DNA from 2 places in the Streptomyces sp. NPDC107654 genome. Region 2 is predicted to be linked to the other one. Evidence: riboswitches for the same ligand, from Rfam matches in the RefSeq annotation. Region 2 holds a riboswitch; the other holds the start of a gene.
The links. A riboswitch is a leader RNA that binds a small molecule or an ion and turns the genes downstream of it on or off. The one in region 2 is predicted to bind ZMP and ZTP.

Region 1: it holds a riboswitch for ZMP and ZTP, as region 2 does, so the genes downstream of both, ACZ7N4_RS08840 (glycine hydroxymethyltransferase) here and ACZ7N4_RS07560 (bifunctional 5,10-methylenetetrahydrofolate dehydrogenase/5,10-methenyltetrahydrofolate cyclohydrolase) in region 2, are expected to answer to the same signal.

What each region holds. Positions count from the first base shown of each region.
Region 1 covers NZ_JBVKBI010000004.1:129,564-133,959, forward strand. The annotation lists partial or broken gene ACZ7N4_RS08830 (DUF1348 family protein) at 1-191, shown strand, start outside; gene rocD (ornithine--oxo-acid transaminase) at 192-1,400, opposite strand; ZMP/ZTP riboswitch at 1,504-1,592, shown strand; gene ACZ7N4_RS08840 (glycine hydroxymethyltransferase) at 1,626-3,080, shown strand; gene trpS (tryptophan--tRNA ligase) at 3,215-4,225, shown strand; gene ACZ7N4_RS08850 (2'-5' RNA ligase family protein) at 4,360-4,396, shown strand, end outside.
Region 2 covers NZ_JBVKBI010000003.1:340,001-344,396, forward strand. The annotation lists gene ACZ7N4_RS07545 (S-(hydroxymethyl)mycothiol dehydrogenase) at 1-631, opposite strand, end outside; gene ACZ7N4_RS07550 (hypothetical protein) at 805-1,107, opposite strand; gene ACZ7N4_RS07555 (nuclear transport factor 2 family protein) at 1,280-1,645, shown strand; ZMP/ZTP riboswitch at 1,747-1,827, shown strand; gene ACZ7N4_RS07560 (bifunctional 5,10-methylenetetrahydrofolate dehydrogenase/5,10-methenyltetrahydrofolate cyclohydrolase) at 1,853-2,701, shown strand; gene ACZ7N4_RS07565 (hypothetical protein) at 2,830-2,994, shown strand; gene ACZ7N4_RS07570 (glycosyltransferase) at 3,259-4,396, shown strand, end outside.

The sequences.
Region 1 (4,396 bases), on a different contig from region 2:
AGTACGAGTGCCGTGACACCGACGGCCGGTGGTGGCGCTCCTACGGCAACGAATTGGGGGAGTTCGACGAGCACGGCCTGATGCGCCGACGGGAGGCGAGCATCAACGACGTCCCCATCGAGGAGAGCGACCGGCGCATCTTCGGGCCCCGGCCCGCCGGCCGGCACGGGACCGACATCCCGCTCCGCTGATCAGGCCCCGGACAGCACCTCCCGCAGCTGCTCCAGCCCCCAGTCCAGGTCCTCCTCCCCGATCACCAGCGGCGGCGCGATCCGGACGGTCGGCCCGTGGGTGTCCTTGACCAGGACCCCGCGGGCCAACAGCCGCTCGGACACCTCGCGCCCGGTGCCGGCCGCCCGCGGGACGTCCACCCCGGCCCACAGCCCGCGCCCCCGCACCGCCGTCACCCGGCCCGCACCCGACAGCTCGCCCAGCACCCCGTGCAACCGCTCGCCCAGCCGCGCCGCCCGCTCCTGGTACTCCCCGGTCCGCAGCATCGCGATCACCTCCAGCGCCACCGCGCAGCCCAGCGGGTTCCCGCCGAAGGTCGAGCCGTGCTCACCCGGCCGGAACACCCCGAGCACCGCCGCGCTCGACACCACCGCCGACACCGGCACGATCCCGCCGCCCAGCGCCTTGCCCAGCAGGTACACGTCCGGCACGACCCCCTCGTGCTCGCACGCGAAGGTCCGCCCGGTCCGGCCCAGCCCGGACTGGATCTCGTCGGCGACGAAGAGGACGTTCCGCTCGCGGGTCAGCTCGCGCACCCCGGCCAGATAACCGGCCGGTGGCACGATCACCCCGGACTCCCCCTGCACCGGCTCCAGCAGCACCGCCACCGTGTTCTCCGTCAGCGCCGACCGCATCGCCGTCAGGTCGCCGTACGGCACGATCTCGAACCCCGGGGTGTACGGACCGAAGTCCGCCCGCGCCTCCGGATCCGTCGAGAAGCTGATCACCGTCGTCGTACGGCCGTGGAAGTTGCCGGCCGCCACGACGATCCTCGCCATCTCCGCGGGCACCCCCTTCACCCGGTACCCCCACTTCCGGGCCGTCTTCACCGCGCTCTCCACCGCCTCCGCGCCCGTGTTCACGGGCAGCACCATCTCCATCCCGCACAGCTCGGCCAGCTCCGTGCAGAAGGCCGCGAACCGGTCGTGGTGGACGGCGCGGGAGGTCAGCGTCAGCCGGTCCAGCTGCCGCCGGGCCGCCTCGGTCAGCCGCCGGTTGCCGTGCCCGAAGTTCAGCGCCGAGTAGCCGGCCAGCAGGTCCAGGTACCGGCGCCCCGCCACATCCGTCAGCCACGCCCCCTCACCCGTGGCGATCACCACCGGAAGCGGACGGTAGGTGGGCGCGCAGTGCGCGTCGGCGGCGGCGATGAGGTCTTCTGCAGCGGTCACGGCCACTCCCGAGTACGACCGGAAAACGACGGTGAACCCCTTCCTATCCTCGCTCGCATGGTGGACGCGGGACCTGCGCCGTCCGGCGCGCCCGGTAATCTGACGAGCGGGCCGTGACTGGCGCGCTGGGATGGGACGGACCATCAGGGAGCGGCCCGAGCGGGAAGAGTGCCGTGCGCCTGGGCCGAACGTGAACGCTGCACGCACACCGTCCGGAGGTCCCCGATGCCCGAGAATTCCGCCCCCCTCTCCACCGAGTCCACGGCCTTCCGGGCCGCCCTCGACGTCATCCGCGCCGTCGAGCCCCGTGTCGCCGACGCCATCGGCCAGGAGGTCGCCGACCAGCGCGAGATGCTCAAGCTGATCGCGTCCGAGAACTACGCCTCCCCGGCCACGCTGCTCGCGATGGGCAACTGGTTCAGCGACAAGTACGCCGAGGGCACCATCGGCCGCCGCTTCTACGCCGGCTGCCGCAACGTCGACACCGTCGAGGCCCTCGCCGCCGAGCACGCCCGCGAACTCTTCGGCGCCCGCCACGCCTACGTCCAGCCGCACTCCGGGATCGACGCCAACCTCGTCGCCTTCTGGGCCGTCCTCGCCGACCGCGTCGAGGCGCCCTTCCTGGAGAAGACCGGCGTCCGCCAGATCAACGACCTGTCCGACGCCGACTGGGCCGAGCTGCGCCAGGCCTTCGGCAACCAGCGCATGCTGGGCATGTCCCTGGACGCCGGCGGCCACCTCACCCACGGCTTCCGTCCCAACATCTCCGGCAAGATGTTCGACCAGCGCTCCTACGGCACCGACCCCGCCACCGGCCTGGTCGACTACGAGGCCCTGCGCGCCCAGGCCCGCGAGTTCAAGCCGCTGATCATCGTCGCCGGCTACTCCGCGTACCCCCGCCTGGTGAACTTCCGGATCATGCGCGAGATCGCCGACGAGGTCGGCGCCACCCTCATGGTCGACATGGCGCACTTCGCCGGCCTGGTCGCGGGCAAGGTCCTCACCGGCGACTTCGACCCGGTCCCGCACGCCCAGATCGTCACCACGACCACCCACAAGTCCCTGCGCGGCCCGCGCGGCGGCATGGTCCTGTGCGACGACTCCCTGAAGGACCAGGTCGACCGCGGCTGCCCGATGGTCCTCGGCGGCCCCCTCCCGCACGTCATGGCCGCCAAGGCCGTCGCCCTCGCCGAGGCCCGCCGGCCCTCCTTCCGGGACTACGCCCAGCGCATCGTGGACAACTCCCGCGCCCTCGCCGAGGGCCTGATGCGCCGCGGCGCCACCCTGGTCACCGGCGGCACCGACAACCACCTCAACCTGATCGACGTCGCCACCTCCTACGGCCTCACCGGCCGCCAGGCCGAGTCCGCCCTGCTGGACTCCGGCATCGTCACCAACCGCAACTCCATCCCGGCCGACCCGAACGGCGCCTGGTACACCTCCGGCATCCGCGTCGGCACCCCGGCCCTCACCACCCGCGGCCTCGGCACGGCCGAGATGGACGAGGTGGCCGCCCTGATCGACCGCGTCCTCACCACCACCGAGCCGGGCACCACCAAGTCCGGCGCCCCCTCCAAGGCGGCCCACGTCCTGGACGAGAAGGTCGCACGGGAGATCTCCCAGCGGGCCACGGACCTGGTCGCGGGCTTCCCCCTCTACCCGCAGGTCGACCTCGGCTGAATCGCCCCCGGCACGGGCGCGGGGCCGCACGCGGCATGCGGCATGCGGCCCCGCCGCGCGGGCGCGAGCGACCACAGCCGGCCCGCGGTTCCCCACGCACCGAACCCCTCACACTCTCTGCGACAATAAAGAGCATGGCTGACCGACCTCGCGTGCTCTCCGGCATCCAGCCCACGGCTGGCTCGTTCCACCTCGGCAACTACCTCGGCGCCGTCCGCCAGTGGGTGGCCCTGCAGGAGTCCCACGACGCCTTCTACATGGTCGTCGACCTGCACGCGATCACGGTCCCGCAGGACCCGAAGGAGCTGCGGGCCAACACCCGCCTCGCCGCCGCACAGCTGCTGGCCGCCGGCCTGGACCCGGACCGCTGCACCCTCTTCGTGCAGAGCCACGTCCCCGAGCACGCCCAGCTGGCCTGGATCATGAACTGCCTCACCGGCTTCGGCGAGGCCGGCCGCATGACCCAGTTCAAGGACAAGTCCGCCAAGCAGGGCGCCGACCGGGCCTCCGTCGGCCTGTTCACGTACCCGGTCCTCCAGGTCGCGGACATCCTGCTGTACCAGGCCCACGAGGTGCCCGTGGGCGAGGACCAGCGCCAGCACATCGAGCTGACCCGCGACCTCGCCGAGCGCTTCAACGGCCGCTTCGGCGACACCTTCACGATCCCGAAGCCGTACATCCTCAAGGAGACGGCGAAGATCTACGACCTCCAGGACCCGACGGTCAAGATGAGCAAGTCGGCGTCCACGCCGAAGGGCCTCGTCAACCTCCTGGACGAGCCGAAGACCACGGCGAAGAAGGTCAAGAGCGCCGTCACCGACACGGACACGGTGATCCGCTACGACCCCGAGAGCAAGCCGGGCATCTCCAACCTCCTCACCATCTACTCCACCCTCACCGGCACGTCGGTCGCCGAGCTGGAGCGGCAGTACGAGGGCAAGATGTACGGCGCGCTCAAGACCGACCTCGCCGAGGCCATGGTCGAGTTCGTGACGCCGTTCCGGGAGCGCACCCGGCAGTACCTGGACGACTCCGAGACCCTCGACGCGATCCTCGCCAAGGGCGCGGAGAAGGCGCGCGCCGTCGCCGCCGAGACCCTCGCGCAGGCGTACGACCGCGTGGGCTTCCTCCCGGCCAAACACTGAGGCGTACGACCGCACGGGTCCGCGCGGGCGGAGCGCTGCACATCACTTCCGCTGCGCCTGCCCACAGGACACTCATGGCCGTACAGTCATAGCCGACGGCAGAGCAGAAAACAGACACGACGACAGGAGACGACGTGGGGACCGTAACGATCGGCGTGTCGATCGCGGTCC
Region 2 (4,396 bases):
CGGCGATGATCCTCGCCGCGCCGGCCAGGCTCGCCCCGGCGATCGCCGCGCCGCCGACTCCGCCGCAGCCGATGACGGCGACCGAGTCGCCGCGGCCGACAGCCCCGGTGTTGATCGCTGCGCCGATACCGGCCATCACCCCGCAGCCGAGGAGGCCCGCGACCGCCGGGGAGACGGCCGGGTCGACCTTGGTGCACTGGCCGGCCGCGACGAGCGTCTTCTCGGCGAAGGCGCCGATCCCCAGCGCCGGGGACAGCTCCCGGCCGGTGGCGGCGAGAGTCATCCTCTGCCGCGCGTTGTGGGTGTCGAAGCAGTACCAGGGCCGGCCGCGCAGACAGGCCCTGCACTGCCCGCACACGGCACGCCAGTTGAGGATCACGAAGTCACCGGGGGCGACGTCCGTGACGCCCTCGCCGACGGACTCCACGACACCGGCGGCCTCGTGGCCGAGCAGGAAGGGGAAGTCGTCCGAGATTCCACCCTGCTTGTAGTGCAGATCGGTGTGACAGACCCCGCAGGCCTGGACGCGTACGACGGCTTCGCCGGGCCCCGGGTCCGGCACCACGATCGTCTCGACCCGTACGGGCTCGTCCTTGCCCGGTGCGATCACGCCGCGCACTTCCTGCGCCATCGTCTGGTCCCTTCCCTCGGTTGCCTTCCGGGCCGACCCTACGCGCGACCGATCGGTAGCGGGACGGACCACGAGGGTGATCGTGGATCTTTCCGCCAGGGGACGCCGGCACCGCCCGCGCACAGCGGTGAGGGCCGCCCCGGCCGGGGCGGCCCTCACCTCGCGAAGTCTCGTCAGTGGATGGCGCCGACCAGTCCGAGCAGGGGCGCCGCGGGCGCGATGACCTGCTCCAGCTGGTTCAGCTGGTTCAGCTCACGGAGGTGCTTCAGCTCCCCCACCTGCTCGGAGACCCGCGGGACACGGTCCCGCTGCGGTGCGGGGATGTCACCGCCGGCGAGCGAGTCCAGCGTGGTCAGCACGCCGAGCTTCCCGACGAGCGGTGTGCCGGTGTCCGCCGCGTTCGCCTGCGGTGCGGCGAGACCGGCGATCCCGGCGGCCAGTCCGACGGCGGCGGCGATACGTCGTGTTGAGATCATGTCCTCAGCAACGGCGGCGGGCCCCCGACGGACACGGGCGGCGGGCCGCGCTCACCCGTGAGGCGGAGCGCGGCGGCAGCGCTTGCCGTGGCCGCCGGGGCGGAGGAGTCTCGGAGAGGGGGCCCGTGAGGCCCGCTCCCGGTCGGGCCGCGGGCACCTGAAGGAGGTCACCATGGGTACCACCACGGGGTCCGGTTTCGACACCGAGACACTGCGCCGGGCCATCGAGGGGAACACCGGCAACAACCTGCTGTCGCTCTACGCGGACGACGCGGAGATCCGCATCGTCGACCGCAACAACCAGCCCAGCCACCCGACGGTCCTGCACGGCCGGGGCCAGATCGCCGAGTTGCTGGACGACGTCTACAGCCGCGACATGACGCACAGGCTGGACCAGTGCGTCGTGCAGGGCGACCGTGCCGCCTACAGCGAGTCCTGCGAGTACGCGGACGGCACCCGGGTCCTGGTCGAGTCGATGGTCACCCTGCGGGACGGCAAGATCGCCGACCAGCTCATCATCCAGGCCTGGGACGAGTAGACCGGCGGCGGACGGGGCCGGCACCGGCGGCAAGGGCGCACGGGTCCGGATCGGCTGACCTGGACCTTCTCGGCGCGGGCCGGGCCGGCTCGGTTACGCTGTCCCCGGGCCGTGACTGGCGCTGAGGTGGAGCACCACCGGGGAGCGGTCCGTGGTGGTTGCCGCGCGCCTGGGCGAGAGAGTCGATCCAGCCCAGGAGTGTGCAGCATGACCCAGGCCCGTCTCATGGACGGCACCGCGCTCGCCCGCCGCACGGTCGAGAAGACCGCGCGGAAGGCCGCCGGCCTCACCGAGCGCACCGGCACCGCGCCCTGCCTCGCGACCGTGCTGGTCGGCGAGGACCCGGCCTCCGTGACGTACGTCCGCATGAAGCAGAACCGCTGCCGCAAGGCCGGCATCGAGTCCCGGCACGTGGCCCTTCCCGCGGCCACCACGACCGCCGAACTCGTCGGCGTGCTGCGGGACTTGTCGGCCGATCCGGGTGTGCACGGGATCCTGCTGCAGCACCCGGTGGGCGACCACGTCGACGAACGGGCCGCGTTCGAGGCGATCGCGCCGGAGAAGGACGTGGACGGCGTCACCTTCGCCTCGTTCGCCACGATGAGCTTCGGGCTGCCGGGGTTCGTCTCCTGCACGCCGGGCGGCATCGTGCGGCTGCTGGACGAGTACGGCGTCGATCCGTCGGGGAAGCGGGCCGTGGTGGTGGGCCGCAGCGCGATCCTCGGCAAGCCGGCGGGGATGCTCCTGCTGGCCCGGGACGCGACCGTGACGTACTGCCACTCGCGCACCCGGGACCTGTCGGCGGCGGTCCGCGATGCGGACATCGTCGTGGCCGCGGTCGGCCGGCCGCGGCTGATCCGCGGGCAGGACATCAAGCCGGGCGCGGTCGTGGTCGACGCGGGCTACAACCCGGGCAACGTCGGCGACGTCGACTTCGACTCGGCCGTGGAACGGGCCTCGTTGATCACTCCGGTGCCGGGCGGGGTCGGTCCGATGACCATCGCCACGCTGCTGGAGCAGACCGTGGAGGCCGCCACCCGGCAACTCGGGGCCTGAGCGGAGCGGGGCGCGGGGGCGGGGGCGGTGAGGACGCAAGGGGGGCGGCGGGGGCCGTGGGGACGCAAGGGGCGGGGGGCCGTGGGGATGCAAGGGGGCAGGGCAGCGCATCCAGGTGCTGCCCCCCCATGACGTCCCGTGCCCGCACCCCGGCCTCCGGGGCGGCTCTCGGGAAGGCGGCCTCCGGGGCCGACGAGCACTCGACGTGGGCGGCGTCCGCCCTCGTCGCCGGGCCGGGGACGCAGGCGTCGGGCGGGCTCGGCACGGCCGGGCGGGCGGGAACGGGGGCGTAGGCGTCCGGCGGGCTCAGCGCGACCGGGCGGGCGGGAACGGGGACGCACGCGTCCGGCGGGCTCGGCACGGCCGGGCGGCGCGGTGGTCCTGGTGGCGGTGGCCGCCGCCCGGCGCGGGCCGTCCGGCCCGGGACCACCTCTGGTCGGCGCCGCCCGTGCCGGCCCGCAACGCCAGGGAAGTGCCCTTGCCGGTACCGGGGTTGTGCGCGTCCAGGCACGGCCCGGCGTGGAACGGCCATACTGGCCGTCGTGCGCGTTGCCATCATGACGGCGGGTTCCCGGGGTGACGCCGCCCCCTACACCGGGCTCGGACACCGGCTCGCCCGGGCCGGGCACGAGGTCACCCTGGTCACACACGGGCGCTTCGCACCGCTGGTGACCGGGTCGGGGGTGCGGTTCCACGAGCTGCCGGTGGATCCGCGGGCGGAGCTGGAGTCCCCGCGTGGCCGAGGCCTGCACCGCAGTACGAGCGACGCCGGAAAGCTGCTGCGCGTGGTGGCCCTGGCGCGGCGCCTGGCGGGACGGCTGACCGAGGACCTGGTGGCCGCGGCGCGGGACAGCGACGTCCTGCTGCTGTCCGCCTCCCTGGCCCCGCTCGGGCACACGATCGCCGAGGGGCTGTGCCTGCCGAGCCTCGGCGTGTATCTCCAACCTCTGGCCGCCACCCGGGAGTTCGCCCCCGCGATGCTCGGCGTCGGCTCCTGGGGCGGGCCGGTCAACCGGCTCGCCGGGCAGGGGGTGGGCGTGGCCGTGGAGCACGTCTTCGCCGGTGCCGTCCCGGCCCTGCGGGAACGGCTCGGCCTTCCCCCGCTGCGGACCGGTGCGGCGCGGCGCGCGCGGGAGCGGCGGAACTGGCCGGTGCACCACGGCTTCAGCCCGCTGGTGGTGCCCCGGCCCGGGGACTGGCGGGCGGGTCTGGAGGTGGGCGGTTACTGGTGGCCGTACGACGGTGAACGACGACTCCCCGCGGAACTGCGGGAGTTCCTCGGCGCCGGGCCGCCGCCGGTGTTCGTCGGGCTGGGCAGCGCCACCGTGCCGGATGCCGGGCGGCTCAGCGCGCGGGTGGTGGCGGCGCTGCGCCGGGCCGGGCTGCGCGGGGTGATCCAGCGCGGCTGGGGCGGCCTGGCGGCGGACGGGGACGACATGCTGACCATCGACGAGGTGCCGCACTCGCTGCTGTTCCCGGAGATGGCCGCCGTGGTCCACCACGCGGGCGCGGGCACCACGGCGGCCGGGCTGCGCGCCGGGGTGCCGGCCGTGCCGGTGCCGGTCCAGTTCGACGCGGGTTTCTGGTCCGCCCGGCTGGTCGCGCTCGGGGTCGCCCCGGCCGTCGTACCGCTGCGCCGCCTGAGCGTGGACGCGCTGGCCGCGGCGCTGGTGCGGGCCAGCCGGGAGCCGGCGT